Regions from separate parts of the Kitasatospora sp. NBC_01266 genome, predicted to be linked through region 2. Evidence: riboswitches for the same ligand, from Rfam matches in the RefSeq annotation. Region 2 holds a riboswitch; the other holds the start of a gene.
What was found. Region 2 has a riboswitch for glycine ahead of gcvP (aminomethyl-transferring glycine dehydrogenase). Riboswitches for the same ligand answer to the same signal wherever they lie in the genome.
Positions count from the first base shown of each region.

Region 1: linked by a shared signal. The riboswitch ahead of gcvT (glycine cleavage system aminomethyltransferase GcvT) and the one ahead of gcvP (aminomethyl-transferring glycine dehydrogenase) in region 2 are both predicted to bind glycine.

Region 1 is NZ_CP108458.1:5,530,235-5,536,091, reverse strand. It holds gene OG403_RS24220 (ABC transporter permease) at 1-768, opposite strand, end outside; gene OG403_RS24215 (enhanced serine sensitivity protein SseB C-terminal domain-containing protein) at 1,156-2,037, opposite strand; gene OG403_RS24210 (enhanced serine sensitivity protein SseB C-terminal domain-containing protein) at 2,142-2,963, opposite strand; glycine riboswitch at 3,142-3,247, shown strand; gene gcvT (glycine cleavage system aminomethyltransferase GcvT) at 3,397-4,515, shown strand; gene gcvH (glycine cleavage system protein GcvH) at 4,594-4,974, shown strand; gene glyA (serine hydroxymethyltransferase) at 5,052-5,857, shown strand, end outside.
Region 2 is NZ_CP108458.1:1,101,633-1,107,489, forward strand. It holds gene OG403_RS04970 (hypothetical protein) at 1-309, shown strand, start outside; gene OG403_RS04975 (DUF5999 family protein) at 670-861, shown strand; gene gcvP (aminomethyl-transferring glycine dehydrogenase) at 947-3,847, opposite strand; glycine riboswitch at 3,950-4,077, opposite strand; glycine riboswitch at 4,079-4,184, opposite strand; gene OG403_RS04985 (PRC and DUF2382 domain-containing protein) at 4,353-5,459, shown strand; gene OG403_RS04990 (MFS transporter) at 5,642-5,857, shown strand, end outside.

The sequences.
Region 1 (5,857 bases), 4.4 Mb from region 2:
CAGGGTCGAGTAGACCAGGATCGGGCCGACCAGGTTCGGCAGCAGCTCCTTGAACAGGATGAACGGGCCGCGGGCGCCCAGGCTGCGGGCCGCGAAGACGAACTCCCGCTCGCGCAGCGAGAGCGTCTGACCGCGCACGATCCGGCCCATGTAGGGCCAGTTGAAGAAGCCGATCACGAAGATCAGCACGCACAGGTGCAGCGGCAGGCCGTGCAGACCGAACGCGCCGCCCTGCAGCGAGGCCGAGATCGAGATCGCGAAGAGCAGCAGCGGGAAGGCCAGGAAGGTGTCCATGATCCGGCTGATCACGGTGTCCACCCAGCCGCCGTAGTAGCCGGCCATCACGCCCAGCACGGTGCCCAGCGTGTTGGAGAGCACGGTCGCGCCGAAGGCCACCAGCAGCGAGACCCAGGAGCCCTCGATGATCCGGGCGAGCAGGTCGCGGCCCTGCAGCGGGTCGACGCCCAGCGGGTGGCTCAGGCTCATCCCGCCGAACGAACCCATCGGCAGGCCGCCCAGGTCGGCGTCCAGCAGGTCCTGGTGCAGCGCGTCCGGGCTGAGCCCGAAGATCGATTCGATCGGCTTGGCCAGCACGGCCAGCAGCACCAGCAGGATGACCACCACGCCGCCGGCCATGGCCGCCTTGTCGCGGCGGAAGCGCAGCCAGGCGATCCGGCCGAGCGAGCGGCCCTCGATCGCGGCCGGTGCTGCGGTGGTGGCCGGGACGGGACCCTCGGCGGCCTCGGTGGTGTCGGTGGGTGTGGTCATGGGCAGTTGGCGTCCCCTCGCCGACGGTCGTCGGCCCATGGCAGCCCGAGGGCAGGCACGGCGATGTCAGGTCCAGGTCAGAGCTGACGGTCCTTGCCACTCGGGTTGCTCGGCTGGTGCGGTGCGCAGAACTCTTGCCGCTGCCCACAGCCTTGCGCCAGCCCTGACCGGCGAAGGATGCCCAACTGTGATCTACCGATGTTCATGATCAGTAAACCTGACGGATGATCAACTGTCCGCTGAGGTGGACCGGATGACCCGACATCCGAACACCGCCGCCGAGCCGCCCGAGCCGCGTCGCCGCAGGTGGCAGGGGTGCGACCGGGCGCCGCAAGGGTCGCGGGCGGCGCCGGACCAGCAGCGGCCGGGCGACGGACGGGCGACGGACTAGCGGCGGCCGGGCCAGGGCTGCTGCGGCCAACCCGGCTGCGGGGGCTGCGAATGGCCGTACGGGGCCTGCGGCGGGAAGGCCACCGGCGGATAGCTCGCCGGATACGGCGACGGGGTGGCCTCGCGGTGGTAGAACGGCCGCGTGTTGGCGCGCATCCACAGCGCCACCGGGTCGTGGTCGTCGCTCATCGCGACGGTGGAGACGGCCAGTCCGGGCGGCGCCTGGGCGATCGCCCGCTGCATCAGCGCGCGCACCGCCTCCACCGCCGGCGGCGAAGTGTCGTACAGCTCCAGCCCGATGGCCAGGTAGGCCTCGCCCACCACCGGGCACACCCAGGCCCGGCGCAGCGCCCGCACCGGGCGCACCGAGGGGGCCTGGTGGGTCAGCAGGCCGTAGAAACCCTCAAGACCGGGGAGTTGGGGCTCGCTCAGCCGCAACGGGCCGGCCGGCAGCCGGTCCAGGCCGCCCGCCACCCGGCGCAGGTCGGCCCACGGCACCCCGACCCCGCCACCGGGCGCGTGCGGGTTGAGCCACAGGCCCCAGCGGGTGCGGTAGAGCGCGGCGGCGATCTCCTGGCCGGAGATCAGCTCGTGGGCGCGCGACCAGCCGCTGGCCGCCAGCTGCTCGGGGGAGGTGACGGCGGGCGCGTAGCCGTGGCCGCCGAGGTCCATGTTCCCGTACTGGGCGTCCGGGCTGCCCGGGGTGCCGTGCCAGAGCAGCATCCAGACCCGCCCGGCGGCCAGCTCGCGCAGCAGCCGCTCGTAGGCGTCCCAGCGCTCGGGGGCCACCTCGTGCAGGGCCCGTTCCAGGGCGCCAGGGTCCGCGCCGGGGGGCGGACCCCACGGCCCCGCTCCACCGCCTGCCGCTCCTGTCGTCACCGGTACTCTCCCGTCCTCGCCACCGCACTCGCCGCGCGTCGGCGCCACCCTACGGCGCGTGGGTGACGCCCGTCATGCCGACGCCCTGGCCGGCACCGCACCGCTCAGCCGCGCTCGTAGAACGGTCGTACCCGCTGCACCAGCCAGTCCACCACCGGGTCGGCAACCAGATCCAGCAGCACCATGTGCACCCCGCCCGGCAGCGGCGCCGCGCCCAGCGCCCGGCCGAGCGCCGCGTTCACCTCCACCGGGTCGGCGGGCGCGGCCGGATCCAGCTGGACGCCCACGAACAGCACCGTCGGCTCGCCCTCCACCGAGGCCAGCGCCCGACGCGCCGTCAGCACCCCGCCCAGCGCCGCCAGCTCGGCGCGCACCGCGTACAGGAAGACCGCCGGCTCCTCGGCCGGCTCCGGCTCGCGCAGCGCGACCCGGGCGCCCTCGGGCACCCCCGCGCCGCCCTGGGCCGGCCCGGCCGCCTCCCAGCGGTCGTCACGCGGCCCGCGCCGCAGCTCGCCGACCCCCTCGGGCGGCACCGGGATGCCCACCGGCGCCTCGGGGTTGACCGCGATCCCGATGCCCAGCGGCAGGCCGCGGGCGAACTCCCAGACCGGGGCGAGGGCGCAGGACAGACCGGGGGCGTGCCGCAGGAACTGCTCCTCGGAGGAGAAGACCGGCACATAGGGCGCACCGGCCAGCTCGATGGTCGGCAGGTCCAGCGCCGCACCGGCCGGGTCGGCCCCCGCGGGCAGCGGGATCCAGACCTGGCTGCGGGCCAGCACCTCGATCACCCGGGGCGTGGCACCCGGGTCGCCGATCGCGGCGGTGAGCACCTGCTCCAGCTCGTTGGCGGGCCAACCACTGCCGGCCGGCGCCTGGCCGGGCTGCGCCCACCCCGGCTCCGCCGCGGCGTACCCCTCTGTTCCCATCCGCCCCTGCCCCGCTTCTCCCGCCGTATGTGCAGGGGAAGCCTACCGGCGCCCGCCGCGCGGGCCCGCCGCTGCCGCAGCGGCGGGCGGCGACCGGTCCCGGCCGCCATCCCCCCTCCCGCAGGGCGCGGCGGCATGCCATGATGTGCCCGAACACACGAACTTCATACTGGCCGCTCGAACCCGCGCGGGAGAGTCCGGAGGTGCCGCAGCTCGGCACGGACCGGCGCCGAAGGAGCAAGTCCTCCCCGGAATCTCTCAGGCCCCCCTACCGCGTGGGCGAGGCGAATCTGGAAAGTGGAACACGGCCGTGCCGTGCGCCCACCCACGGTGCAAGCCACGTCATCCTTGATGCGGTGAAGCTCTCAGGTTGTGACGACAGACGGGGAGACTCCACCCCAGCATGTCCATTCACGACACCGGGAGTCTCACCATGTCCCCCCGTCTGACCGCGCTCGACGCGCTGCACCGTGCCCTGGGCGCGACCATGACCGACTTCGCCGGCTGGGACATGCCGCTGCGCTACGGCAGCGAGCGCGAGGAGCACCTCGCGGTCCGGACCAAGGCCGGTCTCTTCGACCTCTCGCACATGGGCGAGATCACCGTGTCCGGCCCGCAGGCCGGCGAGCTGCTCGACCACGCGCTGGTCGGCTTCATCTCCGCGCTCGGCGTGCTGCGCGCCCGCTACACGATGATCTGCCGCGAGGACGGCGGGATCCTGGACGACCTGATCGTCTACCGGACCGCCGAGCAGGAGTTCATGGTGGTCGCCAACGCCTCCAACGCCCAGGTGGTGCTGGACGCGCTGACCGAGCGCGCGGCCGGCTTCGACGCCGTGGTGCGCGACGACCGCGACGCGTACGCGCTGCTCGCCGTCCAGGGCCCGGAGGCGAACGGCATCCTCGCCTCGCTCACCGACGCCGACCTGCCCGGCCTCAAGTACTACGCGCTGCTGCCCGCCACGGTGGCCGGCAAGCAGGTCTGGCTGGCCCGCACCGGCTACACCGGCGAGGACGGCTTCGAGGTCTTCTGCGCCCCCGCCGACGCCGAGCACCTGTGGCAGGCGCTGACCGAGGCCGGCGCCCCGGTGGGCCTGGTGCCGTGCGGGCTGTCCTGCCGCGACACGCTGCGCCTGGAGGCCGGCATGCCGCTCTACGGGCACGAGCTGGACACCTCGCTGACCCCGTTCGACGCGGGCCTGGGCCGGGTGGTGCGCTTCGACAAGACCACCAACGGCGGCGAGTTCGTCGGCCGCAAGGCGCTGGAGGAGGCGGCCGCGAAGGCCGAGTCGAACCCGCCGCGCAAGCTGGTCGGCCTGGTCTCCGAGGGCAAGCGGGTGCCGCGCGCCGAGTACGCGGTGGTCTCCGCCGAGGGCACCGCGATCGGCCGGATCACCTCCGGCGCCCCCTCCCCGACGCTCGGCAAGCCGATCGCGATCGCCTACGTGGAGGCCGCCTTCGCCGCCCCCGGCACCGCCGTCGCGGTGGACGTGCGCGGCAAGCACGAGCCGGTCGAGGTCGTCGCGCTGCCGTTCTACAAGCGCGCCCGCTGAGGTCCGACCTCCCCCGTTGACCGTCCGCCCGGCGGACCGTTCCCGCACACCCGCTTCCCATCCTGGAGAATGAGCACCATGAGCAACCCGCAGCACCTGCAGTACAGCAAGGACCACGAGTGGCTGACCGCCGCCGACGCTGACGGCGTGTCGACCGTCGGGATCACCGAGCACGCGGCCGGCGCCCTCGGCGACATCGTCTACGTGCAGCTGCCCGAGGTCGGCGACACGGTCACCGCCGGTGAGACCTGTGGCGAGCTCGAGTCCACCAAGTCCGTCAGTGACCTGTACTCCCCGGCCACCGGCGAGGTCACCGAGGTCAACGAGGCCGTCACCGCCGAGCCGGCCCTGGTCAACTCGGAGGCCTTCGAGGGTGGCTGGCTGTTCAAGCTGAAGGTCAGCGAGGCCCCCGCGGACCTGCTGAGCGCCGACGAGTACAGCGAGTTCACCAAGTCCTGACGGACGTAGCGGGCGGTCGCAGCGCGGCGGCCGCCCTCGCCGCTCCCACCCGACCTGCCCCACGGGAAGACGCCACCATGACGGTTCTCAACCAGTCCCTGCACGCACTCGACCCGGAGATCGCCGCCGCGGTCGACGCCGAGCTGCACCGCCAGCAGTCCACCCTCGAAATGATCGCTTCCGAGAACTTCGCCCCGGTGGCGGTCATGGAGGCCCAGGGGTCGGTACTCACCAACAAGTACGCCGAGGGCTACCCCGGCAAGCGCTACTACGGCGGCTGCGAGCACGTCGACGTGGTCGAGCAGATCGCCATCGACCGGATCAAGGCGCTGTTCGGCGCCGAGGCCGCCAACGTCCAGCCGCACTCCGGCGCGCAGGCCAACGCCGCCGCGATGTTCGCGCTGATCCAGCCGGGTGACACCATCCTGGGCCTGAACCTGGCGCACGGCGGCCACCTGACCCACGGCATGAAGATCAACTTCTCCGGCAAGCTCTACAACGTGGTGGCGTACCACGTGGACGAGCAGACCAACCTGGTCGACATGGAGGAGGTCGAGCGCCTGGCCAAGGAGCACCAGCCCAAGCTGATCATCGCCGGCTGGTCCGCCTACCCGCGCCAGCTCGACTTCGCCGAGTTCCGCCGGATCGCCGACGAGATCGGCGCCTACCTGATGGTGGACATGGCCCACTTCGCCGGCCTGGTGGCCGCGGGCCTGCACCCGTCCCCGGTCCCCTACGCGGACGTGGTCACCACCACCACCCACAAGACCCTGGGCGGCCCGCGCGGTGGCGTGATCCTCTCCAAGGCCGAGCTGGCCAAGAAGATCAACTCCGCGGTCTTCCCCGGCCAGCAGGGTGGCCCGCTGGAGCACGTGATCGCCGC
Region 2 (5,857 bases):
CTGGACTCCACGGTGCAGGCAGTGGCCCAGGCCTGGCAGCTGGTGCAGGCCCAGCGCACCAGCCACCAGGCACGGCTGCTCTCGATGCCGGGGCACTACGCCACCGCGCTGTGGCTGCACGGCATCGACGCCACGCCGGACGACGACCTGCTGATCCCACTGGCCCCGGCCCCGCTGGGGGTCACCGCACACCACGCCTATCCGGCCGGTGAACTGCTCACCCTGCTCGCCCGCCCGGCGGCGGCTCCCGGCAGCGCCGCCAGGTCGGCGGCGGCGGCCGCTCCGCTCGCGCCGGTACCCGCGTTCTAGCTCCGGACCCACGCGGGTCCCACCCCACCCTGACGGACTATCTCGTAGCCACCCGGCCGCACCAGGGCCGGGTGGCCCGTTTGTGCGCGCAAATCCCGGGGAGCCATCTGAATGGGTGATCTCTGGCCCGGAGTTGTGGCGCGTGTCACCAAACAGCTGCGAGACGGGCCCGCGATGCCGACACTGGAGACCAGCGTGGAAGGACCACCTGTCCTACCCACAGAAGCGCCGGCTCACACCTGGGCCGGCCGGACAGGATCCGACCACCGTCAACGGTGTTCCGGAGCCGCCGGGTCCAGCCGGGACTCGGGCCGGTACCGCTGCGGGGGGCGTGGATCGTGAGTGAAGCGAGGTACCAGGATGTGCCAGCACCGACCTGAGTGTCCGTCCGCCGAGTCCGCCGACCGGGAGGCCGCCGTCCCGGTCGCCCGGCACCCCGAGCAGGGCTGGAGCCTGCTGTGCAACGGGGTCCTGCTCTTCGAGGACACCGGCGAGCTGCTGCCGGACGGCCGGGTGATCGCACCGCACCGGGCGCTGGTGATCGCCGCCTGATCACCTGTCGGCCGATACAAGCCGGTGGAATCGACGAAGTCCCCTGCGGCAACCGCCGCAGGGGACTTCGTCATGCCATCCGGAATCAGGCGTCGTACTCGTCCAGCGGCGGGCAGGAGCAGACCAGGTGGCGGTCGCCGTAGGCGCCGTCGATCCGGCGCACCGGCGGCCAGTACTTGTCCGCCGGGTTCACGCCCGCCGGGAAGACCGCCTCGGTGCGCGAGTAGCCGTGCGCCCAGTCGCCGGCCAGCGTGGCGGCGGTGTGCGGGGCGTTGCGCAGCGGGTTGTCCTCGGCGGCCCACTCACCCGAGCCGACCTTCTCGATCTCCGCCCGGATCTCGATCATCGCGGCGCAGAAGCGGTCGATCTCGTACAGGTCCTCGGACTCGGTCGGCTCGATCATCAGCGTGCCGGCCACTGGGAAGGACATCGTCGGGGCGTGGAAGCCGTAGTCGATCAGGCGCTTGGCGATGTCGTCCACGGTCACCCCCGTCTCCTTGGTGAGCGGGCGCAGGTCGATGATGCACTCGTGCGCGACCAGGCCGCCCGGGCCGGTGTAGAGCACCGGGAAGTGCGGGGCGAGCCGCTTGGCAATGTAGTTGGCGTTCAGCACGGCGACCTGGGTCGCGTGCTTCAGACCCTCGCCGCCCATCAGGCGCACGTACGCCCAGGAGATCGGCAGGATCGCCGCCGAGCCCCACGGGGCGGCCGAGATCGGGCCGACTCCGGTGGCCGGACCGGCCTCCGCCTGCAGCGGGTGGTTGGGCAGGTACGGCGCGAGGTGCGCGCGCACCGCGACCGGGCCGACGCCCGGGCCGCCGCCGCCGTGCGGGATGCAGAAGGTCTTGTGCAGGTTCAGGTGCGAGACGTCCGCGCCGAACTTGCCCGGCTTGGCCAGGCCGACCAGCGCGTTCAGGTTGGCGCCGTCCACGTAGACCTGGCCGCCGGCCTCGTGCACCAGGGCGCAGATGTCGGTGATCTGGGTCTCGAAGACACCGTGGGTGGAGGGGTAGGTGACCATCAGCACGGCGAGCTGCTCGCGGTGCTGCTCGATCTTGACCTTCAGGTCCTCGACGTCCACGTCGCCGTCGGTCAGAGTCTTGACCACGACCACCCGCATGCCCGCCATCACGGCGGAGGCGGCGTTGGTGCCGTGCGCCGAGGCCGGGATCAGGCAGACCTCGCGCTGGGTGTCGCCGTTCGCGTGGTGGTAGGCGCGCACGGCCAGCAGGCCGGCCAGCTCGCCCTGGGAGCCGGCGTTCGGCTGGATCGAGACGGCGTCGTAGCCGGTGACCTCGACCAGCTGCTGCTCCAGCTGGCGGATCAGGGTCAGGTAGCCCTGGGCCTGCTCGATCGGGGCGAAGGGGTGCAGCTGGCCGAACTCCGGCCAGGTGACCGCCTCCATCTCGGTGGTGGCGTTGAGCTTCATGGTGCAGGAGCCGAGCGGGATCATGCCGCGGTCCAGCGCGTAGTCCCGGTCCGAGAGGCGGCGCAGGTAGCGCAGCATCGCGGTCTCCGAGCGGTGGCTGTGGAAGACCGGGTGGGTGAGGTACTCGTCCTCGCGCAGCAGGGCGGCCGGCAGGGTCTCGGCGATCGCGTCCGCGTCCACGCCCGCGACACCGAAGGCGGCCCAGACCACGGCCAGGTGCTCGCGGGTGGTGGTCTCGTCGCAGGAGATCGAGACGGTGTCGGCGTCCACCTGGTACAGGTTGACACCGGCCTCGCGGGCGGCGGCCAGCACGGCCGAGGCCCGGCCCGGCACCTTCGCGGTGACGGTGTCGAAGAAGGCCTCGTGGGCCAGCTCCACGCCGCCGGCCCGCAGACCGGCGGCCAGCGCGGCGGCGTAGCGGTGGGTGCGGCGGGCGATGTCGGCCAGGCCGTCGGGGCCGTGGTAGACGGCGTACATCGAGGCCATCACGGCGAGCAGCACCTGGGCGGTGCAGATGTTGCTGGTGGCCTTCTCGCGGCGGATGTGCTGCTCGCGGGTCTGCAGGGCCAGGCGGTAGGCGCGGTGGCCGTCGGCGTCCACCGAGACGCCGACCAGGCGGCCCGGCAGCGAGCGGGCGTACTCGGCGCGCACCGAGAGGTAGCCGGCGTGCGGGCCGCCGAAGCCCATCGGCACGCCGAACCGCTGCGAGGTGCCGCAGGCGATGTCGGCGCCGAGCGAGCCGGGCGACTTGAGCAGGGTGAGCGCGAGCAGGTCCGCGGCGACCGCGACGATCGCGCCCAGCCCGTGCGCCTGCTCGATCACGGCGCCAAGGTCGCGCACCGCGCCGGAGGCACCCGGGTACTGCAGCAGCACACCGAAGACGCCGCCCTCGGCGATGTCGGCCGGGATGCCCTCGGAGAGGTCGGCCACCACCACGTCGACGCCGGTTGGCAGCGCGCGGGTCCTGATCACCGCGATGGTCTGCGGCAGCGTGTCCGCGTCGACCAGGAAGACGCCGCCCTTGACCTTGGTGACCCGGCGGGCCAGCGCCATCGCCTCGGCGGCGGCGGTGCCCTCGTCGAGCAGCGAGGAGCCGGAGGTGGGCAGGCCGGTCAGGTCCGAGACCAGGGTCTGGAAGTTGAGCAGCGCCTCCAGTCGACCCTGCGAGATCTCCGGCTGGTACGGGGTGTAGGCGGTGTACCAGGCCGGGTTCTCCATGACGTTGCGCAGGATCACCGGCGGGGTGAAGGTGCCGTAGTAGCCCAGCCCGATCATCGGGGTGAGCACCTGGTTGCGGTCGGCCAGCTCGCGCAGCTCGGCGAGCACCTGGGCCTCGGTACGGCCGGCCGGCAGGTCCAGGCCGGTGATGCTGCGGATCGCCTCCGGGACGGCGGCGGCGGAGAGTTCGTCGAGCGAGCCGTAGCCGACCTGCGCCAGCATCTTCTCCTGGGCGGCGGAGTCGGGGCCGATGTGCCGCGACTCGAAGGGGCTGGCCGCTTCGAGTTCGGCGAGGGTGGCAGCGCTGCGGGGACGACCGGCGGTCGGCTGGGCAGTCATGGTGGTCGAGGCCTCCTGGTCACGGACCGGCGAGGGCACACACGCCGCAGGGCTCATCGCCGTGGGGCGCGGATGAGCCTGGACGGGCGAGCCCGACAGGCCTCCCCCTCTGTCATCGGGACCTGAGAGCTTCGCCCGCACGGAGCTCACGCCCCGTCGGCTTGCACCGTCGGTGAGGGTGGTCCCCGCCGGCTCCCTCGCCGACGGCCCTGCCCTGCTTTCCAGAGTGACCTATCCCACACGGTACGGATGCCTGAGAGATTCCGGGGAGGGTTTGCTCCTTCGGCGCCTCACTCCCCTGCGTTTCCAAGGGTGAGGACTCTCCCGAGCGGGTTCTGCGGTCGCGCCCAGGGTACCAGCGCCGACCTGCGGGGCAGCCGCTCAGGTGAGCGAATCCACTCCCCCAGATGGCCCAGTACGCGCACAAACGGCGGCGCTCGGCTCGCTGCCGTCCCCTTCGTGGCTTTTGGTGTGAATCGCAGGCAGTGACGAGCTGGAGGAAAGCGTGCAGACCGACATCGATCCCCGAGACCTGATCGGGCACAAGGCCGTCGACCGCAACGGCGACAAGATCGGCACGGTGGACGAGGTCTACCTCGACGACGCGACGGGCGAGCCCGAGTGGGCCGCCGTGCGGACCGGAATCTTCGGGCGGGACGCCTTCGTCCCACTCACCACGAGCGAGTTCTCCGGCGAGGAACTGCGCGTGCCCTACGACAAGTCGCTGATCAAGGAGTCCCCCGACTTCGGGGTCGGCCAGCACCTGTCACCCGCCCAGGAGCTGCAGCTCTACCGCTACTACGGGCTGGACTCCCCCGTCGCCGGCCGCCCCGCCGAGCGCACCGGCCCCGCGGGCGACCACGCGGCCGGCGCCCGGGACCTGGATTTCGGCGTCGGCTCAGGTACCGCCCCCGGTGCTCCGATGGCGGCCGCGGCTGCGGCGGCCACCACCGCCCGCCCCACCAGCACCGCCTCCGGCCCCGGCCCCGGCACCGGCACCCAGCAGACCGCCGGCCGGTCATCGACCCCGACGCCGGCACCGGCCACCATCGGCCTGGACAAGCCGACCGAGCCGCAGCCCACCCCCGCCCCGCCCACCCCCGACCCGGTGCACGCGACGCAGAAGCAGAGCGCCGCCCACACCCCGGGCAGCACTCCGCCGCCCGGCCCGATCGAGCTGACGCTGCGCGAGGAACGGCTGGAGGTCACCAACGAGTGGCACGTGCTGGGCACCGCCCGGCTGCGCAAGTACGTGGTGACCGAGCCGGTCGAGCGACGCGTCCAGGTGGTGCGCGAGCGGGTCCGGGTGGAGCGGGTCCCGGTCGGCGAGGCGGAGCGGGCCACCCTCACGGCGCAGGAGATCGCCGAGGCGGTGGAGGAGGTGACCCTGCGCGAGGAGCGCCCGGCGGTGCGCAAGTACCTGGCGCCGCTGGAGCGGGTGCGGATGGTGGTGGAGCGGTACACCGAGGAGAAGGTGATCCGCGAGGAACTGCGCCGCGAGCAGGTGGAGATCCACGACAGCACGAACGCCGCCTCGGGCACGCACGACACCCACGGCGGACCGGCCCACCCGCAGATGCCCCCTGGGGCGGGTGGTCGGCACAGCGGCTGAGCAGCCGAGGAGCATCCGGCCCGGATCCGCGACAGCGGGTCCGGGCCGTCGTGCGCAGCAAAGCTTCAACGGTAGATATTTGACAGACTGAAGCACTTTGGGCATGGTTACTTCAGTTCATTGACTATCGCTGGCTTGAAGCAGCTGAGAAGCCGCGCGAGCCCGTTCCTGAAGGAGCCACCGTGAGTGAGGCAGCCAAGCCCACCGCAACGGCCGTGAAACCGACCAGCGCCCGAGTGCTGCCCGCCCTCGTCCTGGCGATGCTGGCCTACAGCGTGATCCAGACCGCGGTCGTCCCGATCCTGCCGTCGCTGGCGTTGGAGCTGAACGTCTCCGGCTCCGACATCACCTGGCTGATGACCGCCAACCTGCTCTCGGCCGCCGTGCTGACCCCGCTG